Regions from separate parts of the Thalassotalea sp. PLHSN55 genome, predicted to be linked through region 3. Evidence: predicted binding sites of a transcription regulator. Region 3 holds the regulator's gene; each other region holds the start of a gene.
The links. The regulator LexA, encoded in region 3, represses DNA repair genes until DNA is damaged. The targets are predictions, from matches to a motif close to TACTGTATNNNNATACAGTA.
Positions count from the first base shown of each region.

Region 1 (7,629 bases), on a different contig from region 3:
GCCAATGCTGCGGCGGAAAAACCTAATTTCATTGTTATTTTAACCGACGACTTAGGTTATAGCGACGTAGGTTTTAATGGTAGTACCGATATTAAAACCCCTAATATTGATCGCATAGCCAATGAAGGTACACGTTTTACCAATGGTTATGTAACTTACGCGGTATGTGGCCCAAGTAGAGCAGGGCTATTAACAGGTCGTTATCAAGGGCGATTTGGTTTTGGTCGCAACCCTTATATTGACCCTAGTGATGAAAATTCGGGTTTACCTTTATCTGAACAAATGATCTCTGAAGTGTTAAAGCCGGTCGGTTATAGCTCGAGCATTATAGGTAAATGGCACATGGGGACGCATCCAAAATTCCGTCCTAATAATCGTGGGTTTGATCACTTTTATGGCTTTTTATCTGGCGGGCATAAATACATGCCTGAAGATTTAATCTTTAACAGTATCGCCGAAGGGAAGAAACCGTTTGATTGGTACCGCACTAAATTATTAAGAAATGACAAGCGTGTTGATATTACTGAATATTTAACCGATGAGTTGTCACGTGAAGCGATCGGCTTTATCGAAGAGAAAAAAGACGATCCCTTTTTCTTATACCTTGCTTACAACGCACCACATACGCCTTTGCAAGCCACCAAAGAGTATTTAGATCGCAATAAACACATTAAAGATAAAAAGCGCCGCACTTATGCAGCAATGATCACCGCCGTTGACGATGGTGTTGGCCGTATTTTAGCGAAGCTAGATGAATTAGGTATTGATGACAATACCATGGTTTTCTTTTTATCAGACAATGGCGGTGTTAATAAAGGCTTTTCAGAAAATGGTGAATTAAGAGGCCATAAAAGTGAGTACTTTGAAGGCGGTGTGCGTGTGCCATTTGCAGTACGCTGGCCTAACCGCATTCCTGCTGGCGTTGACTACAATAACCCAATAAGTTCAATGGATATTTTAGGTACATTAGCAGGTATTACTCAAGCACCTATCGCAAAAGAACGTCCGTTAGATGGGGTTAATTTAATGCCATTTATTACCGGTAAAACTGACGAAATACCGCACGATGTTTTGTATTGGCGTAGTTTTGATAAAGGGACCTTGGCCCTTCGCCATCATAACGCCAAAGTTATCGCAGGGAAAAAAGAAGGTAACTTGTTATTTAATTTAGATAAAGATATCAGTGAAAAATCAAATCTTTATAAAGAAAATAAGAAATTGCATAACAAATATTATCAAGAGCTTAAAGAATGGGAAAAGGAATTAATTGACCCAATCTTTAAACCGCTAAAAGCACATAGCAATAAAAAGTAATTTACCAAGCCACTATAAGCATTCGCCAATAGTGGCTTTTTCTTTTATCCGCCTCGTTAATTCATCACGTTATTTTGTTAATGCAATACAATCAATAAGATAATGTAGCGTACCTTTACAAAATCATTCGTTAAACTCTAATTTATTTTACAATATTGAATGCGTTACCTGTTGAATTTTAAGTGTTTATTATTCAAGTGGTTGTGGTGGTCATCTCATCACTGTTCTTGTTGGTTACATAAGGTAACTTAATTGTACTTTTTTCCTAAATTCACTAGATAAAAATGAGCTAATTAAGTATATTGATGTTATCTATCTGTATTATATTTTAATATGATGGGTCTTATAAATATTATAAATTGAAAAACGACAAGATCGATAGGACGTGACGCTATGAATATTAAGGCAATATCATCATTGAGCATGCTCGCAATAACAGCACTTCTCTCCGGCTGTGATAGTGATGGCTCAAAAGAGGAGATCATCTCAAATGAAGACGATTATTCTCACCAAATACCTGAAGTTAAAAAAGGCTCTGTATTTAACAACCAAGATCTTATTTGGTCAAATCAACTAGCAGAGATCAAACCCCATTGGAATCATGACTGGTCAAGTACGCGTAATAAAACTTTTCAACCAAGCAGTATTGAGTTTGTACCAACTTTTGCAACGGATACGGTATTAACCGACGAGCAAGTTGCTGAGCTCAAAAAATATTACATCGATTACATCCCTACTGAGATAGAAGTAGGTGAAAATGGTGATGAAGTTGAAGAAATTTTGGCAGAAGAAAAATTTCATTATGTGTTAACTTCGTACGAGCATGAAGACGTTGTAGTGAACCCATTAGAAGAGGGCATCGAAGCAACGGTTAATATTGATGGTTTGCTAGCAGCTTGGGAAAAGCTCGTGGAAATTGGTGCACCTATGGTGAGCCCTGCCACAGAAGACCCACTAAACCCTTGGATGACCGAGTTCATGCAACAGCAAGGTGATACGGTGAGTTATGTGGCATTACAATGGTTTGGTGCTCCCGATGTTGACGCGTTAATGGCAAAAGTTGATGAAACCTATGCAGCGTACGGAAAACCGGTTTGGATCACAGAGTTTGCCGTTGCTGATATGGACGCTATGCCAGCCGTTGAAGGTGTTGAAGCCGAAGGTGATACGCCTGCCATTGACGCTATTCCAGCGATTGAAAATAAATATACAGAACAAGAAGTTGTTGACTTTATTAAGACTGCATTACCGGCTCTTGATGAACACACTAACGTATTTCGTTATAGCTGGTTTAGTGTAGAGCCAGAAGCTGAAAACTTTATTAATTTTTCTTCTTCGCGTTTATTTGATGCACGTGACATGGATACCGGTAAAACAACACCAACCATAGTTGCAGAAGCTTATGCATTTCACACTCCTAATGGTTATGCGGGTTTTGGTAAAACGCCTGCTTTGATTGATGAAATTCCTGGCAACTTAATTGTTAATGGTCACTTTGAAAATGCAACTGATGCACCTTGGCTTGGTTATTTACGTGAAGTTGTTTTAGGAACGGAAGCCATTCCTGCAACCGACGGTGTTTTTTATGGTCGTATTAATAACAACTCAGATGGTTCTTTTCTTCAATTGGTCGACCTAGAAGAAGGCAAATCGTACAAGCTTAACTTTAATGCAAGATTTCATAGTGGCGTTGGTAAAAATACTATGAATGTTGTAGTTAAAGAAAACGAAAGCGGCAAAACGGCCAATGTTTTGAAAGCGCCAATTGTATTAGTTGACGGTGAGTGGAGTGAAAATGAATTTATTTTCGAGGCGAGCCTAACGGGTAATTACAAATTGAGTTTCTGGCATGGTAAAGAAACCCACTATTTCTATTTAGACAGTGTTTCGTTAGTGGAAGTTACTGATGAAACAGAAGAGGGCGGCGCAGAATAATTAACTAGTTATTCTTCTTACCTAATCAAAACGAGCATTCCCCCAGCAATGCTCGTTTTTTTTCGTCTAAAATATAGTTGTCTAAAATAGAGACTTTCTGGCTTGTTCGAGTGTTTCCGTTAGCTGATAAACATTACCGTCTTGTAAAAACTGTCCGAACGCCTTAACTGCGATTTTTTCAAACTCAGGCGCTGTTGCCCGATCAAAAAAGGGCGATACATCGGCGGCATGGCTAGCAATTTCAAAACCTTTTATTGAAAACTTATTGTTAAACTCGCTACTTTTATTATTGGCGGGCAACATATGATATTGCTCGGCAATGTGCTTTTGTGCCTCGCTTGTTGCTAAAAATGTTAAAAACCGCTCGGCCTTTAGTTTGTTTTTACTGTGCTTACTAATAAAAAATACCAGCGTGGGTGTGCTTTCATAACGTGGTATATCGGCCATTTTTGGAAATGCCATGTACTGGGTATTATCGATTAAAGCTTGTGACACTAAGTCACTTGATAAGCGTTGGCTCATAAAGAAAAACGCAAACCGTTGGCGATGAAAAAGCGGCAAACTGTCTGACCAGCGCATTTTGTTATAATCATAATTAAAAAAGCCACGCGCAATTAAATCCGCCCATAAATTCAATACATGTTGAATACGCGGGTCGTGATAATTAATTCCACCTGCAATAATTTCATTAAACAAGCCAATGCCGTACTGGCGTAAAATAAAGTATTCAAACCACGCGGTTGCGATCCAAGGTTGCTTTTTTGATGCATTAAAAGGGGTAATGCCCGCTTCTTTGAGAGTTTGGCAATACGTTATAAATTCCTGCCATTGCTGCGGCACTTCACCAAAACGCTCAGTTAATGATGTTTTATAAAAAAATCCCCAAGTTGCTTTCACATAAGGCAAGCCATAAATTTGTCCTTGGTATGAAACCCAATCAATCAATTTGGTGGAAAATTGTTCCTCCCATTGGTGTTTTTGCCATAAATGAGAAATGGAATGAGCATAGCCAGCTTTTATTTGCTGATGGAAGCGATGTGAGGCGTGTGCGTATAAAATATCAGGGCTGTCGATACCATCAACAAGCCAGCGATTATTCAATTGCTCAAATTCATCATCTTTGGTGTATTTTACGATTTTAACTTTTATACTTGATTGTTGTTCAAATTGTTGAATAAGTGGGAAGAACGCTGCTTTTGCTGCAGGACTAATATGAACAGAAAGGCTAATCGTATTGTTGTCGTTAACGCTATTATCTGAGGGCTGCGCAAGTGCTAGTAATGAAAATAAAACCAAATAAGCGTATGTGAATAAAGCGATGATATAACGCTTAATTTTATTCATATTATTTGCCTAAAATGTAAGGGAAAAATACGGCAAAAAAATCCATTTATATGCTGCTTATTATAAAAAATAGCTTATTATTGCTACAATTGAGAACAATCACCCGATCTATTTTGGTTAGGGTCTGTTGATCTTTTGTTTTCTGCTAGAGACTAATTTTAAAGATAACAAGGCAAAAAGGTGCCTTGAAAAATAGTCTCTCGGTGTTGCCAACAGGGGGTAAGTGCTTAGGTTATGCTTGGAACTAATAATCGGTATTCAATGTGCATTTGGAATAACTAAATTTTACATTAAGTGCCGTTATCACCATATTTTTAAGTGCAACACAGTTCTAAACTGGAAGAGTAACAGACCCTAGTATTTATTAAGTTTTACAAGTTTAAGGAAATGAATATGCAATGGCTTAGAGCTATCTTAGTTTTATCTTCAATAACACTATTTTCTTGTGCATCTACCGATGCTGACGAACCTATGGTGAGTGTCGAAAACGATCCTAGAATTGGTGAAGAAGTGAATCAGGCTTGTTTTATTCGCAGTATTAATGGCTGGAGTAATGTCGATAACGACGACAAAGCGCTGATTGTGACACTGAGTCGAAGAAATCAGTTTAAGCTGAATTTATCAGGCCCGTGTGATGCAAACTGGGCGATGTACCGCATTGCTATTATCGGTAAAACTGGCTCATCGTGTATTCAACGTGGCGACCGCGTAAAAACTGACGCAGACACGATGCGCGGTTTAAGCTGTATGATCACAAGCATCAACGAATGGCACCCTGAAAAGCTCGAAGAAATGAATAAAGAGCAACAAGAAACTGAGCAAAGCAAGTAATTATTGTTGCGTTAAAACTAAAATTAGCATCACTTTCATGTGACTAATATCAAGGCTAGAGTATTGTTTTAAATATTGTTTTAACTGTTTTTTAAATTATATACTTTAACTGTAAAGGCTTAACTGAATGTATCGGTTAGGCCTTTATTTTTTATAACAAATTTTATCGTATAGCTTCCTATTGAAAAGAGCGTTAACCCTATCGCTAGGTCATGGTAACTGGAAATGCACTGCGCCAATTGCCCTTAATCACCATTAACCAGATAAATAATTAAAGTCCGAGGTTAGTAATAACCTCGGACTTTTTTATCCTGCTTAATTTGAACCGCTTTTACCAACAGTCAATTTTGCTAACTAATTGTTAATACGTTGAATTAAAATTTATTAAACATAGGCACTAGAAAATTATTATTTTTAAATTATACTGTATATAAATACAGGTGTTTTTATGAATAATTTAATCGAACAACTCCAGCATCGACATTTAGTTTGGCAAGGTCGTAGCAAAGCCCCTTTAGCGACAGGTGAGTCGACAGGTTACGCTGAACTTGATCAATATCTTGATGGTGGCTTTCAACAAGGCGTTACTGAAATACAAAGCGCTGCTGGCATTGGCGAGTTGCGCTTACTGCTGCCGATGTTAACTCGCGCCATTGAAGAGCAACGCTTGATTGTGTTTATCGCGCCACTTGGCATTATTAGTGCACAAGTGTTGTCGGCGCAAGGTTTTGATTTAAGTAAAGTTTTATTGGTGTATCCTGAAAAGCAGCAAGAAAGCTTATGGGCGGCAGAGCAGTGTTTACGCAGTGGTGCTTGTCATAGCGTTATCATGTGGACCCATCAAGCGCTTGAAGTTCACCAAGTGAAACGGCTGCAGGTGGCCAGCGAAACCGGCAACAGCCGACAGTTTATTTTACGCACCAATAAAGCGGAATCGCTGTCGCTCCCTTTTGATTTAAGTCTGTCATTACAGCCGCACGCCCAAGGTGTTTCTGCCAGCATTAATAAACGCAAACGCGGCTGGCGCACAGACCATTTTATTATCAATATGGCAAAACATTGGCCGAGGCTTACTCAAGCACCTCTACCTGATAATGTCGTGCAGTTTTCTAAGGCGCAAGCAGGTTAGCATGACCTTGTGGCTCTATCTTCATTTTCCAGCCTTGCAGCTTGATGTTATGTACCAACAAGCCGGGAAGGAAATGCAACCACTGGTTATTTTTGATGACAAAATAAATGAAGTGGTGCAACTTAATGCCCCCGCATTAAGCGAAGGGGTAAAACTAGGCATGGGTTTAGGCACTGCCTCATCGTTATGCCGCTCATTGCAGGTTAAACCTTATCAGCAAAGCACAGAAAATCGCGCGCTAAAACGCATCGCCCATTGGTTATATTCAATTACGGCAGATATTACTTTATATCCACCGAATGGTTTACTGCTTAAAGTCACTAGCATGCTGACCTTATATCAAGATTTAGCCCATTACTGGCAGCAGTTATCACAGCATTTACAGCCGTTAAATCTTCACTATCAATACGCGACAGGGTATTCGCCATATGCGGCGCGCATTTTAGCCAGACAAGGGCTTAATGGCATTTCTGACGATGAGCAAGCATTACTGCGCCAAATTAAGCTGCAGCCTTTAGCTTGTTCAGACTTAGCCAGTCAAGTGATCACACGTTTACATAAAGTGGGTGTGCGCCACTTTGCAGATTTACTGGTGTTGTCATTTACCGAGCTTGCGGCGCGTTTTGACGTGGAGGTGGTTAATTATATTGGCCGTTTAACTGGGCAAATACAGCACCCCGTTACTGCTTATATACCCCCTGAACATTTTGAGCACTATTTAGAGCTATATTACGAAGTGGTTAACCTGCAACATATCGAAAAACCGTTGTTGAAACAGTATCGATTATTAGAGCAATATTTAAGGTTGAAAGATAAATTAGCGGCAGCGCTTGATATTGTTTTTCACCAACGTGATGCGGATGACTTTGTGCTGGTGGTTAGCGCCGCAGAAGGAGAATATCAAGCAGAAAAATGGTTGCAGCTTAGTCAACTGGCATTAGAGTCGGTTACCTTAACTGCACCTGTGACCGGTTTAACATTAAAAGTGAAACGCTTAATGAGTAAATACGCGCAGCGGCGTGATTTATTTCAAGGAGCACAAGGCAGCGTTTCGGCGAAAGGACTTATCTCGATAC
Region 1 covers NZ_JBPDIH010000001.1:538,692-546,320, forward strand. The annotation lists gene ACRRSQ_RS02490 (sulfatase-like hydrolase/transferase) at 1-1,314, shown strand, start outside; gene ACRRSQ_RS02495 (glycosyl hydrolase) at 1,708-3,249, shown strand; gene ACRRSQ_RS02500 (ABC transporter substrate-binding protein) at 3,331-4,593, opposite strand; gene ACRRSQ_RS02505 (DUF6491 family protein) at 4,987-5,424, shown strand; gene imuA (translesion DNA synthesis-associated protein ImuA) at 5,873-6,553, shown strand; gene ACRRSQ_RS02515 (Y-family DNA polymerase) at 6,555-7,629, shown strand, end outside.
Region 1: a site for LexA is predicted at 5,847-5,866, ahead of imuA (translesion DNA synthesis-associated protein ImuA). Genes of this name have one in related genera too.

Region 2 (7,629 bases), on a different contig from region 3:
AAGTTTAAGAAATCAACTAATAAAAAAATCCAGCTAACAATTAGCTGGATTTTTTGGTTTATAAGCACTAAAGGTTAAATATTAGCGTTTATTTAGCCTTTGAGATCATCGAAGAATTTTTTCACACCGTCAAAAAATCCGGTTTCTTTTGGGCTATGCTTGCTGTTGCTCTTACCCATTTTTTCTTCTAGCTGACGAAGTAAATCGGCTTGATCGCCTGATAAACTTACCGGCGTTTCAATGACGACTTTACACATTAAATCACCAGTAGAATGGCTACGTACTGATTTAACACCTTTACCACGTAAACGGAACATTTTACCGGTTTGCGTTTCTTTTGGCACTTTCAGCTTCACTTTCCCTTCAAGTGTAGGGACTTCAATTTCACCGCCTAATGCCGCGGTAGTAAAACTAATTGGCACTTCACAGTACAAGTGGTTTTCATCACGAACAAAAATATGATGATCTTTAACATTCGCTTGTACGTATAAATCGCCCGCTGGCGCGCCATGCTCACCCGCTTCACCTTCGCCTGATAAACGAATTCTATCGCCAGTATCAACACCTGGTGGAATTTTAACAGATAAGGTTTTGGTTTTCTCAACGCGGCCTTGACCACGACAAGAAGGACAAGGATCAGTGATCACTTTACCTTTACCGCTACAGGTTGGACAGGTTTGTTGAACAGCAAACATGCCTTGGCGCATTTGCACTTGGCCATGGCCATGACAGGTAGAACAGGTTTTAGCACTGGTGCCTTTTTTCGCGCCGCTGCCACCACATGGGTCACAACTAACAAACGTTGGCACTTTAATTTCTAAGGTTTTACCTTTAACCGCTTCTTCAAGCGTTAGTTCAAGGTTATAACGTAAGTCTGAACCTCTACGAGAGCGTGATTGACCACCACGTCCGCCGCCACGTCCACCACCAAAAATATCGCCAAATACGTCACCAAAAATATCACCAAAATCGCCTTGACCACCGCCAAAACCGCCACCACCGTGACCGCCTTGTTCAAATGCCGCATGACCGTATTGGTCGTAAGCCGCACGTTTTTGATCGTCATTTAGAATTTCATAAGCTTCTTTTACTTCTTTAAACTGCTCTTCTTTTGACTTATCACCCTTGGTTCTATCTGGGTGAAACTTCATTGCTAAGCGTTTGTAAGCTTTTTTGATATCACGCTCAGACGCATCTTTCGATACCCCTAGCACTTCATAATAATCACGTTTTGACATAGTTATTTCTTTACTTCAATTGATTGAATATTCATTTGTTTAGCTTCTTAACACTGAGCAATTCAGTAAAAAACCAAGCAAATTAACATCGCGTTTTATATAAGGTCTTACATAACAAAGCGCCGAAGTTATCGACGCTTTAATATTAAAGGAACAAGCCTTTGATGACTCTGTTTAAGCTGTTTAGGCTAATTTCAAGAAGAAGGCACGGAGCGTAGTTTACCTACGTGAGTACCTTCGACAAAGAAATTAGTTGAAACAGCGACAACAGAGTTATTCAAACTTACTTGTCGTCTTTAACTTCTTCGAATTCCGCATCAACAACATCGTCGCCAGCTGGAGCTGCATCCGCTTCAGGTGCTGCGCCTTCAGGAGCCGCGCCGCCTTGTGCTTGAGCTTTCGCTTGCGCGATTTCCATTAACTTAGCTGAAGCTTCAATTACTGCTTGAGATTTTGCATCAATGGCTTCTTTGTCGTCGCCTTTGATGACTTCTTCAAGTTCAGTTAATGCAGCTTCAATTTTGTCTTTGTCTTCGCTAGGTAAATCGTCGCCCGCTTCTTCAATTTGCTTACGTGTTGCGTGAACCATGCCGTCAGCTTGGTTACGTGCTTGAACTAATTCTTCAAACTTCGCATCTTCATCAGCATTTGCTTCTGCGTCGCGTACCATTTGCTCTACTTCATCATCTGATAAACCAGAAGAGGCTTTAATGGTAATTTTTTGCTCTTTACCTGTGTTCTTATCTTTCGCAGTAACGTGCAAGATACCATCGGCATCAATATCAAACGTTACTTCGATTTGTGGCATACCACGTGGCGCTGCATCAATACCTTCAAGGTTGAATTGACCAAGTGATTTGTTTGCACTTGCTTGCTTACGCTCACCTTGCACAACATGCACAGTAACCGCTGATTGGTTATCTTCTGCTGTTGAGAACGTTTGTGATTGCTTCGTAGGAATCGTAGTGTTTTTGTCGATAACTTTGGTCATCACACCGCCCATTGTCTCAATACCTAGAGATAATGGAGTAACGTCAAGAAGTAATACGTCAGTTACGTCACCAGAAAGAACACCCGCTTGTACTGCTGCACCAGAAGCTACTGCTTCGTCAGGGTTAACATCTTTACGTGGTTCTTTACCGAAGAAATCAGTCACCGCTTTTTGTACCATTGGCATACGTGTTTGACCACCAACCAAAATAACATCGTTTACGTCGCTTACTGAAAGGTCAGCATCTTTAAGGGCAGTTTTTAACGGCTCTAAAGTTGCTTGAACCATGTCTTCAACTAAAGATTCTAACTTAGCACGAGTTACTTTAACGTTCATGTGCTTAGGACCAGAAGCATCCGCTGTAATGTAAGGTAAGTTAACATCAGTTTGTTGTGCTGAAGAAAGCTCACATTTTGCTTTTTCTGCCGCTTCTTTCAAACGTTGCATTGCTAATGGATCAGTGGTTAAGTCCATGCCTGCGTCTTTTTTGAATTCAGCTACAAGGTAGTTGATTAAACGGTTATCGAAATCTTCACCACCTAAGTGAGTATCACCATTAGTTGCTAATACTTCGAACGTGTGCTCGCCTTCAACTTCGTCAATTTCAATAATTGAAATATCAAAAGTACCACCACCTAAATCGTATACTGCAACAACTTTATCACCTTGTTGCTTGTCCATGCCGTAAGCAAGTGCAGCAGCCGTTGGTTCGTTGATAATACGCTTAACATCTAAACCTGCGATACGGCCAGCATCTTTAGTGGCTTGACGTTGTGAATCGTTAAAGTAAGCAGGAACCGTAATTACCGCTTCAGTTACGCTTTCACCTAAATAGTCTTCTGCCGTTTTTTTCATTTTTGCTAAAACTTCAGCAGAAACTTGTGGTGGCGCAACGTTTTTATCACGTGCGGTTACCCAAGCATCACCATTGTCTGCTTTTGTAATACCAAATGGCATAATTTTAATATCGCGTTGAACTTCTTCGTCTTCAAAACGACGACCGATTAAACGCTTGATAGCAAATAAGGTGTTTTTAGGGTTAGTTACTGATTGACGCTTAGCTGGTTGACCAACTAAAGTTTCGCCTTCTTCAGTGTATGCGATGATTGAAGGTGTTGTACGATCACCTTCTGCGTTTTCAATTACACGAACACTATCGCCATCTAGTACAGCAACACATGAGTTTGTTGTCCCTAGGTCAATACCAATTATTTTGCCCATCTTGAGGATCTCCGAATACTATTAAAATGTAGATTAAATCTGTTGATGAACAGTTAGTGGGGGCAGGAAAATTGGTTTTCAACACTAAAAAGTGAAAAATGTAAGAAAATTTTAGTAGAAGGCGATATTTTTTATGTTTATCGTCTAATTACCACAAAACGATGCTTTGCACTTTAAAGTCGCTTTGTAAACGTCAGCCAATAAAAAACCAGCACAATGGCTGGTTTTTTCATTAACGATATAAAGCAAAAGATTATGCAGTAGTATCTACACTTGGTGCAGCTTTAGATACCATCACCATTGCCGGGCGAATTAAACGACCATTTAATTCATAACCTTTTTGCATTACGGCAATAACCGTGTTTGGCGCAACACCTTCAACTTCTTGCATAGACATCGCTTGATGTTGCTCTGGGTTGAACGGTTGGTCTTGTGGGTCAATCGCCTTAATAGCAAATTTTTCTAAGCCAGAAAGTAAACCTTGAAGGGTTAGGTTAACACCTTCGTAGGTTGTTTTTTGCGACTCATCTTCGGCGTCAATCGTTGCTAAACCACGCTCTAAGTTATCAACAACCGTTAACATTTCACCGGCAAACTTTTCTAACGCAAACTTACGCGCTTTTTCGACGTCTTGTGCTGCGCGGCGACGGACGTTGTCTACTTCAGCTTTAGCACGAATAACTGAGTCTTTTTGATCAGCTACTGTCGCTTGGGCGGCAGCAAGTGCTAATTCTAATTCGTTGATTCTTTCTTGCTCTTCACTGATCACTTCATGAGCATGTTCATGTTGCTCTTCAACTTGCTCTTCAGCTTGTTGCACTATTTCTTCAGCCAATTGCTCTGCAGCAAGTTCTTCGGCACTTTTATTCTCGGTTGACTGATTCGTCATGAAAAACTCCAAGGTAACACATAAAATATTGGTAAAACTTAATAGGGCTAATTATGGGGCTTAGATTTTACGATTCAAGCGTAAAAGCAAAACTTTTGAAAAAAGTGAACTTTACAAGCGCCCCATTAACAGCGAAACTTAGCCTAATATCAAGAATTTTAGACACAAAGCTATGTCCAACCAGTATAAAACGATCGGCTTAATTGGTAAACCTAACCACGAAGGTGCAGGAAATACCATTGAAGCGCTACATAATTACCTTACCGAACACAACTATAATGTTTTGGTTGAGAACTCTGTTGCAAGCTCAGTGTCGATTGACAATATTAACAGTCAATCATTGACTAAAATAGGTGAATTAGCCGATCTTGCAATTGTGGTTGGCGGCGACGGTTATATGCTAGGCGCAGCGCGCGTACTGGCTTGTTACGACATTGGCGTTTTAGGCGTTAACCGAGGTAATTTAGGTTTTTTAACTGACTTATCACCTGATGATTTATTCGAGCCATTAGCTAAGATTTTAGCCGGCGAGTCTAAAAGCGAACAACGCTTTATTATTGAAGCAGAAGTGTATCGTCACGGAAAATTAAAAAGCTCCAACAGTGCGGTAAATGAGGCCGTACTTCATGCTGGTAAAGTAGCCAACATGATTGAGTTTGAAGTCTATATTGATGGTAGTTTTATGTTCAGCCAACGTTCAGACGGTTTGATCTTGTCTACACCTACCGGTTCAACGGCTTACTCAATGTCTGCCGGCGGACCAATTTTAACGCCAAACCTAAATGCACTTTCTTTAGTGCCTATGTTTCCGCATACCTTAACAAGTCGCCCAATAGTGGTCGATGGTAACAGTGAAATTAAATTAGTACTCGCCAATGAAAACTATGAAAATTTGCAAGTAAGCTGTGATGGCCATGTGATTTTGGCAGTAATGCCGGGCGATGAAGTGATTATTCGAAAAAGTGAAAATACCATTCGCTTGATTCATCCACTGGATCATAATTATTTTAGCGTTTTAAGACAAAAGCTCAGTTGGGGTAATAAACTTTATTAATTTCAAAGTGATGTAAAATAAAACAGCATAATTAATCATCAACACTTGCATAAAAAACCGATACTGTATAAATTAACAGTATCGGTTTTTTGCATTTAGCTCAAATTTAAAAACGATTAATAGAGAACTCTTATGCTGCTACAACTTAACATTCAAAATTTTGCTATTGTTCGAAATCTTGACCTTGAATGGCATCAAGGCATGACCACCATCACAGGTGAAACTGGTGCAGGTAAATCTATTGCCATTGACGCATTAGGGCTTTGCTTGGGCGAACGAGCAACCACCAATACCGTTAGACCAAACTGTAAAAAAGCAGAGTTAAGTGCAACCTTCGACATTGCTAACAATACAGCAGCACAAAACTGGCTAAAAACAAAAGACCTAAATTTAGACGACGACTGCATTTTACGCCGTATTATTTCTGCTGAAGGTCGCTCAAAATCTTATATTAATGGCAGCCAAGTACCATTAATACAGCTTAAAGAGTTAGGCCAATTACTGATTAATATTCATGGCCAACATGATCACCAATTATTAACAAAAGCGAGTGAGCAGCGAAAAATTGTTGATGATTATGCCGATCACTGCCACTTGTTAGACGAAGTAAAGTATTACTACAAACAATGGCAACAACTGAATAACGAATTAAAAAGTTTGCAAGACAGTCAATTGCAACGAGAAGCTAAACGCCAATTACTGCAATATCAAGTCACTGAACTTGATGAATTCTCACTGCAAGAAGATGAGTTTTTACAATTAGAAGGCGACTATAAACGTCATAGCCACGCACAGAGCATTCTGACCGAAAGCCTCATTGCACTTGATATCCTCAGCACCAATGAACAATTCAACGTTAACGACAGCTTAGGCAAAGCGATTGAAAATTTGTCTGCGTTTAGTCATATTGATGCGGATTTAGCCAATATCACCAACTTACTGCAAGAGTCATTAATTCAAATAGAAGAAGCAAGCAACGATTTACGCCATTACCACGATAAACTTGAACTCGACCCACAAGCCTATGCCGCAATTGAAGAGCGATACTCTCTTGCATTGCAGCTAGCGAAAAAGCATCAAGTTGCGCCTGAAAAGTTACCTCAACTACATGCAAGTTTATCGCAAGAGCTAGCAAATATTAGTCAAGACGAATCTCGTGTATTGACAGTGATTGATGAAATTGAAAAAACTGAACAAGCGTATTTTCAAAGTGCGGAAAAATTATCAAAGTCTCGACAAAAGTCAGCCAAAGCCCTTAGCAAGAAAATCAGCACCAGTTTACATGAGTTAAATATGGAGCATGGTAAATTTCATGTAGATATTACTCATAACGATAGCAAAGCATTATCACCTAATGGTATTGATGAAGTCTTATTTTTAGTGAGCTTAAATCCTGGGCAAGCCTTAGAGGCCATGCATAAAGTTGCCTCTGGCGGTGAGTTATCAAGAATAAGTTTAGCAATGCAAGTCATTCTTGCCGATAAAGTAGTAACACCTGCGCTTATTTTTGACGAAGTTGACGTTGGCATTAGCGGCCCTACTGCTGCGATGGTTGGCACTAAATTGCAACAACTCGCCCAGAAGACACAAGTTATCTGTGTAACTCATCTACCGCAAGTTGCGTGTAAAGGGCATCAACAGTTTTTTGTTGCAAAATTAACCGACGGAGCGCACACAGAAACGACCGTTACGGAACTAAGTCAGCAAAGTCGCGTCAAAGAAATAGCTCGATTACTTGCGGGCGATAAAATTACCGATAATAGTCTGGCAAATGCCGCCGAGTTATTGGCTGGATAACAAGATTAACGAAGAAATTAAAAAATAATTTTGTATCTCAGCTTTAGCTTAGTTATTATCCCCGTTCACACTTTTTTGGTACAGATATTTACATGTTGTTTAGAACACTTATTGTTATTCTTGTTATTTCTCTTGCGTCTTGCTCAAGCTGGGTATTTCGTCGCGATATACCTCAAGGCAACTACCTTGAACAAAAAGATATCGACAAACTTCAAATTGCGATGACTAAAGAGCAAGTTAAATTTGTATTAGGTAGTCCTGTTGTTGTCGACTCATTTCATGATGATACTTGGCATTATGTGTATAAATTTAAATCTGGCCGAGACGAAAGCTATAACAAGCGTAAGCAATTTATTATTAAATTTGAAGATAATAAGCTAGTGAGCGCAGAAGGTGATTTCACCTTGCCTGAGAGCTTCTACGAGCCAATGATTAACTA
Region 2 covers NZ_JBPDIH010000004.1:136,263-143,891, forward strand. The annotation lists gene dnaJ (molecular chaperone DnaJ) at 93-1,238, opposite strand; gene dnaK (molecular chaperone DnaK) at 1,522-3,450, opposite strand; gene grpE (nucleotide exchange factor GrpE) at 3,704-4,339, opposite strand; gene nadK (NAD(+) kinase) at 4,512-5,393, shown strand; gene recN (DNA repair protein RecN) at 5,526-7,190, shown strand; gene ACRRSQ_RS09240 (outer membrane protein assembly factor BamE) at 7,283-7,629, shown strand, end outside.
Region 2: a site for LexA is predicted at 5,455-5,474, ahead of recN (DNA repair protein RecN). Genes of this name have one in related genera too.

Region 3 (7,629 bases):
GTTGATACCTCGAATGGTTTCTTCCATGACTTCCGCTTTAGGGCGACCAAGTGTATTCATATTAGCACCCGCTTGGCGGTTGAAGTTTGCTACATCATAATCATCAAGATCGGAAATATTAAATTTCCCGATACCAAGGCGTGATAGAACAATCGCATGATCGCCGCCTACGCCTCCAAGCCCACCAATTGCAACACGGGTATTACGCAGTATTTGTTGCTCGTCTCTCGTTACCCAACCGATATTACGAGAGAAAGCTTCTTCGTAGTTAAACATAGCAATCCTTTAGAAAAATAGCTTAAGAGTAAACTATTTTATCGTTGTTATTTAAAAAATAGATATTGCCAAAACATGCGACTAAGGTGTAATTAACTTAATATCTGGCAAGTTGAATTCTGCATTATTTGAAAATTTTCTTAATGAAATTTGAGAAGCGAGGTCATCATATAAAATCGCATAAAGCTTCTTTATTTCATCATTTAGTTCAGTGTCGAATTTCTCTCGAGCGAGAAAAAACATCGCGCGCTGGCCGTGATAATTCATTTCGTCACCAATTTGCTCAAAGGGCAAGCCAAAACGAATTAGACGTCGATTTAATCTCGGCTCCATCATTACAACAAGACCGACATGATTAAAAATTGTAGCCATAGCTAAGCCACTTAAATATAGACCCATCGCAATATTAGGGAAGTTACGTCTTTCCTCGGGACTATACATGTTGTCCATATTAACGTCGTTTAATACGAAAGGAACTTGCTTTTCCTTTTCACGACGCCTAAACGAAGCAAGTACGGCTAATCGTGAAATTTCACCGAAGCCACCACGTGGTAAAGTTGTTGTGTCTAATACTTCTGTTTTTGCACTACTTAAACAATGCTCTTCAAAAGGCAACTTTTTTTCGGGATCTTCAGCTGGTGGGATAACTAATCTAATACACCCTGCAAATACCCCAGTTCTTCGGTGTTCTAATAAACAGTGATAGGCATATTTATCACATTCATCAGATTCCATATGCAATGGGTTTGGTTCTTCCCAGCCAAGCTCTTCACTATATACACCATAACGAATTTTATATGCTTCTTGCTGGAGTTCCTTGGTGCTTGCAAATTTTATTTTGAAATACTGATTGAAGTTTTCAGCAATAGAATAAGAACTCATGTTTCCCTCAATATCAATTGGTAAAAATAACAGCCAATATGTACGAATATGTAACTTTAGGTCATCTCTTACTAATAATATACTAGTAACTCAATATTTTCCTTTATATTTAAATACTTTTTTGATGTTACTAATGAGAAAAAATACGAAAGCTCTCTATAGCTTACTGTTTGAAACTAAAGAGGTTAGTTAGTTTGGTGTCGTTACAAAATAAAAGTCATGTCTTTCATTTATAAAAGGTGTATTAGTTAAAAACAGCGCCAATAGTTGTGTAAAATTTCGTTTTACACAATGTTAAGCTTGCCTTTATTAAAAGGCTGTATACAATAACAGGTATACTGTTCATATTTACAGGCAAATATAATGACTGAGCTTAAACCATTAACCCCCCGTCAACAGCAGATTTTTGATCTAATAAAAGAAAAAATATCAGCTACAGGTATGCCGCCAACTCGTGCAGAAATAGCTGATTTTTTTGGTTTTAAGTCAGCTAATGCTGCGGAAGAACACTTAAAAGCGTTAGCCAAAAAAGGTTATATTGAAATGTTGCCTGGCACGTCACGTGGGATTCGCCTAGCTGAAGAATTCATTGAAGAAGAGGGGTTGCCACTTATCGGCAGAGTCGCTGCTGGTGAACCAATATTGGCGCAAGAGCATGTTGAAGAAAATTATAAAATTGATGGTAACTTATTTCGTCCTTCAGCAGACTATTTACTTCGGGTAAATGGTGAAAGTATGAAGGATATCGGTATTTTGGATGGTGACCTGTTAGCGGTTCATCAAACCAGTGATGTGCAAAACGGGCAAGTTATTGTGGCAAGAGTTGAAGATGACGTTACCGTGAAGCGATTCAAGCGTGAAGGTAATGTTGTTTATTTACACGCCGAAAATGAAGATTTCTCTCCAATTGTTGTTGATCTAGCGAGCCAAAGTTTCAATGTTGAAGGGATCGCCGTTGGGGTTATTCGCTCTGCCGATTGGATGTAAACATATCTAAATTTTATTATTTCAGCTTTAACTAAGATATTTTTCCTCAACTTAAATGATAAGCCTAGAAAAACAGAGTCTTAAATACGACATAATTTATGTCGTATTTTTTGTTTTTGTCTCCGCCAATACTCTCGTTATTTTCAATAAATTGTTGTTTATTTAATCAGCTCAACACTAGAGCCCTCTTCGCCTGAAGCAAATTTTTTGTGATTTTTATCACGAATATATATGTCCGTTTTTATTCGTTCCTAGAGTAGATACTCTATTGATATCACAGGTTTTTTTGTTGATCTATGTCATAAAAAAACTAGACCTTGAATAAAATTTAAGTAATTCTAGTACAGCAAATAGACAAAATGATAATAAGAAAATAGAAGAAAGCGTGGTGTAAATGCGTGGTTTCTACCTTACGTTGGAAATAATAATAAGAAAACCAAACAGAACCAATATAAGTAATTAAGTTGTTTGCTTCAAAACGTTCTGTTTTGCTTTTACAAGCAGAAGGAGATGTTGAGTGAAGAGATGTAACCAGGTTTGGTTGCTACTAGGAATGTTATTTTCTAGTTCAGCTTGGGCCGACATGCAGTTAAATTTAACAAAGGGCGCAACAGATATTAGCAGGGAGGTTTATGACCTGCATATGATGGTGATGTACATTTGTACTGCTATTGGTCTTGTTGTATTTGGCGCAATGTTTTGGTCGATGATTTTTCATCGAAAATCTAAAGGGGTAAAACCAGCCACTTTTCATGAAAGTACTAAGGTCGAGATCCTCTGGACCGCAATTCCGATTGTCATCTTAATTGCCATGGCAGTGCCTGCCACGAGTACATTAATTGAGATGGAAAATAATGACGATTCAGATGTTACTATTCAAATTACTGGCTCGCAGTGGAAATGGCACTATAAGTACTTTGACCAAGATATAGAATTCTATTCAGTGCTTTCAACCCCTAGAGAGCAATACGAAAATCAAGTAAGTGATAACGCTGAAAAGGGCGAGCACTACTTACTTGAAGTTGATAAACCTCTTGTTATTCCTGTTAATAAAAAAGTTCGATTCTTAATTACCTCAGACGATGTTATTCACTCTTGGTGGGTGCCAGCTTTTGCGGTTAAGCAAGATGCTAATCCAGGCTTTATTAATGAGGCTTGGACCAAAGTTGATGAACCCGGTATTTATCGCGGCCAATGTGCAGAGCTTTGTGGTAAAGATCATGGCTTTATGCCGGTAGTTGTCGACGTGCGATCTGAAGCCGATTATGAAAAATGGCTAGTTGAGCAACGCGACATAGCTGCACAGGCTTTAGCAGCTGAGCAGCAATCGTTAAATGCATCCTTGTCTATGGATGAATTAATGAGCTTAGGTGAAACCACTTATATGGCACATTGTGCTGCATGTCATCAGCCCACTGGTTTAGGTGTTCCTCCAGCATTTCCTGCACTAAAAGGCAGCGCAATTGCCACCGGCGATATCCAAGCTCATATTGATATTGTCGTCAACGGCCGTGCTGGCACTGGAATGCAAGGCTATGGTAAACAACTTAGCTTAAAAGAACTTGCTGCCGTTGTTACTTACGAGCGAAATGCTTGGGGCAACGATACCGGAGATATGGTGCAAGCTGCTGATGTTAAGGGACTTCCTGCTGATGATTCTTCAACTCCTGCGGGCAAAGTTGAACAAATAAAATCAGCGGCAATGGATGTTGTTGATGATGTCGCCACACAAGTAGCGGAAAGCGCACCGGCGGTTGAAGATCTAACAAAAACTTACACCCTTGATGAAATGATGGCTATGGGCGAGCAAGTTTACACCGCCAGCTGTAGCGCTTGTCACCAAGCAAGTGGCGCGGGCATTCCTCCTGCATTTCCATCACTTATCGGTAGTGCAATCGTTACCGGTGATATTAATGCCCACCTTGATATGGTGATTAATGGCAGTGCGAAAAATCCTGCTATGGCTGCATTTGGTGGTCAATTAACTAAAACTCAAATTGCAGCAGTTGTGACTTACGAGCGTAATGCTTGGGGTAATAACACCGGTGATTTAATACAAGCTGCCGACGTTGATGCGGCAAGTGCGAAATAGGGAGTAACTATAATGACAACAGACGTTCTTAACGATACGACTAATGATCATGATTCGCATGACGAGCATCACGATGATCATAAAATGACCGGTTTAAAACGCTGGCTATATACCACCAACCATAAAGACATTGGTACTTTGTATCTGTGGTTTTCTTTCATCATGTTATTAACGGGTGGCGCCTTAGCTATGGTGATCCGCGCTGAATTATTTCAGCCGGGTTTGCAAATAGTTGAACCAGACTTTTTTAACCAGTTAACCACAGTCCACGGCTTGATTATGGTATTTGGCGCGATAATGCCGGCATTTACTGGCTTAGCAAACTGGATGTTACCTATGATGATAGGGGCGCCAGATATGGCGTTACCTCGATTAAATAACTGGAGCTTTTGGATATTACCATTCGCTTTTTCTATTTTAATCGGCTCTTTCTTTATGGAGTCAGGCGCGCCTAATTTTGGCTGGACTTTCTACGCGCCGCTATCAACCACTTATTCAAATGGTAGTACGGCATTTTTTGTATTTGCTGTGCATATTATGGGTATTTCATCGATTATGGGCGCGATTAATATCGTGGTTACCATCATGAATATGCGTGCACCAGGCATGACCTACATGAAAATGCCATTGTTTGTTTGGACATTTTTCATTACTGCCTACTTGTTAATAGCGGTGATGCCCGTCTTGGCAGGGGTAGTCACTATGTTATTAACCGATACCTATTTTGGTACCAGCTTTTTTAACGCTGCTGGCGGTGGTGATCCTGTCTTGTTCCAACATATTTTTTGGTTCTTTGGCCACCCTGAAGTTTACATCATGATTTTGCCTGCCTTTGGTATCGTCTCAACTACGATTCCGGCATTTTCACGTAAAAAACTGTTTGGCTATAGCTCAATGGTTTACGCAACTTCGTCTATTGCCTTGTTGTCGTTTATTGTTTGGGCGCATCACATGTTTACCACCGGCATGCCGTTATTTGGTGAGTTATTCTTTATGTACTGCACCATGTTGATAGCGGTACCAACAGGTGTAAAAGTCTTTAACTGGGTTGCCACTATGTGGCGTGGCGCGATGACCTTTGAAACGCCGATGTTATTTTCAATTGCTTTTGTGATTTTATTTACCATTGGCGGTTTCTCTGGCTTGATGCTCGCGATGACGCCGGTAGATTTTCAATATCATGATACTTACTTTGTGGTTGCTCACTTTCATTACGTACTTGTTACTGGCTCATTGTTTTCTATCTATGCAGCGAGTTATTACTGGTTACCTAAATGGACAGGGCATATGTACAGCGAAACCTTAAGTCGCTGGCATTTTTGGTGTTCATTAATTTCGGTGAACTTACTGTTTTTCCCAATGCACTTCTTAGGACTAGCAGGTATGCCACGTCGTATTCCTGATTATGCGTTGCAATTTGCCGACTTTAATAAGTGGGTCAGTATTGGTGGTTTTGCCTTTGGTTTATCTCAGCTTATTTTCTTGGCTGTGGTGATCAAATGTATTCGTGGTGGTGAAAAAGCACCAGCAAAACCTTGGGATGGTGCTGAAGGGCTAGAGTGGACGGTTGCGAGTCCTGCGCCTTATCACACCTTTAGTACACCACCAAAAATTGATTAGGTAGAGCATCTTTATGAATAAAGACACCGAACAACCAGCCATGAACAATGCGCAGGCAGAAAATAAAAAAGTGATCAAAAAATTGGTCGTTATTGTGTTTGCTATGTTTGGTTTTGGCTTTGCGTTAGTGCCTTTATACGATGTTTTTTGTGATATCACCGGATTGAACGGGAAAACCAATACCACAGCGGCGCAAATATCTGCTGATGGTATTGATACTTCTCGTACCGTCACTGTGCAGTTTATTACTCGAACGGCTAAAGGTATTCCTTGGCAGTTTGAGCCAATAATAAATGAAATGAAAGTTCATCCGGGTGAAACAAAGTTTGTTAAGTTTTACGCTAAAAATAAAGCCACTTATGACATTGTCGGGCAAGCCGTGCCGTCGGTGTCTCCGGGAATTGCTGCTAATTACTTTCAAAAAATTGAATGTTTTTGTTTTACTCAGCAACCATTAAAAGCCAGTGAAGACGTAGAAATGGGCTTGCAGTTTTATGTAGATATTGAGCTGCCGCCCGAGGTAAGTACTCTGACTTTGTCGTATACCTTGTACGATATTACCGAACAAGTGGCTAGTTAGCGCCTAGAGAAAAGGGAACAACAATGACAACAAAAAAGTATGAAACGTATTATGTACCCGCACAAAGCCATTGGCCAATTGTTGGCGCAATAGCCTTATTTTTAATTGCTATTGGTGCGGGCAGCTATGTCTCTAATTTAAATAGCGAAGAAGGTGGTGGTGGTTATATTTTATTAGCTGGCATCGCGTTAGTGATTTACATGATGTATGGCTGGTTTAGCAATGTGATAAACGAGTCGATGTCGGGAAAATATTCACACCAATTAGATAACTCGTTTCGACAAGGTATGAGTTGGTTTATCTTTTCAGAAGTGATGTTTTTCGCGGCATTTTTTGGCGCATTATTTTACGCAAGAACATTTGCAGTACCTTGGTTAGACGGTGCCGGTAATAATGCTATGACAGGCGAAGTGCTTTGGCCTGAATTTACTGCGCAGTGGCCGCTGCTAAAAACACCTGACGGCACCACTACAACCGCTATGGGGTGGTACGGTTTACCCCTGATAAACACTATTTTGTTATTAACCTCTTCAATTACCGCTCACTTTGCACATATCGCTTTAGAGAAAAATAAACGGCCTCAGCTTAAACTTTGGCTGGGTATTACCGTGTTATTAGGTTTAGTGTTTTTGTACTTTCAAGTGCAAGAGTATGCACACGGATATTCTGAAGAAATGCAGCTGTATTTAACCAGTGGGATTTATGGCAATACCTTTTATTTGCTGACCGGTTTTCATGGCATGCACGTAACGCTTGGTACCATCATGTTAATTGTGATGTTTTTCCGCGTATTAAAAGGGCACTTTACTCCAGATAATCATTTTGCCTTCCAAGCTGCGAGTTGGTATTGGCATTTTGTTGATGTGGTGTGGGTTATATTGTTTGTCTTCGTCTACATATTGTAGGTGACTGGCTAATTCATTTAATTTCTGCGGCGAAGGTACTCATTGACTATCGTCAACTCCGTGCCTTCTTCTTGAACTAAAACGAATTTACTGCGTCACTTGGCTAGAAGCTAGAAGCTAGAAGCTAGAAGCTAGAAGTTTTAAGCTAACAAATTGAAACTTTTAGCTTGGAACTTGACGCTAACGAAGTGATTAATAAGGGCGAGGGTTTGGGGTAATTAAGCCGGTCATTAAGCCAATAAGTAATAACAATACAATGGCGACTGAAAACATTAATCGGCGGTCAA
Region 3 covers NZ_JBPDIH010000003.1:77,491-85,119, reverse strand. The annotation lists gene ACRRSQ_RS06295 (ThiF family adenylyltransferase) at 1-276, opposite strand, end outside; gene ACRRSQ_RS06290 (PEP-CTERM/exosortase system-associated acyltransferase) at 358-1,158, opposite strand; gene lexA (transcriptional repressor LexA) at 1,522-2,145, shown strand; gene coxB (cytochrome c oxidase subunit II) at 2,699-4,237, shown strand; gene ctaD (cytochrome c oxidase subunit I) at 4,250-5,857, shown strand; gene ACRRSQ_RS06270 (cytochrome c oxidase assembly protein) at 5,898-6,437, shown strand; gene ACRRSQ_RS06265 (cytochrome c oxidase subunit 3) at 6,461-7,342, shown strand; gene ACRRSQ_RS06260 (DUF2909 domain-containing protein) at 7,535-7,629, opposite strand, start outside.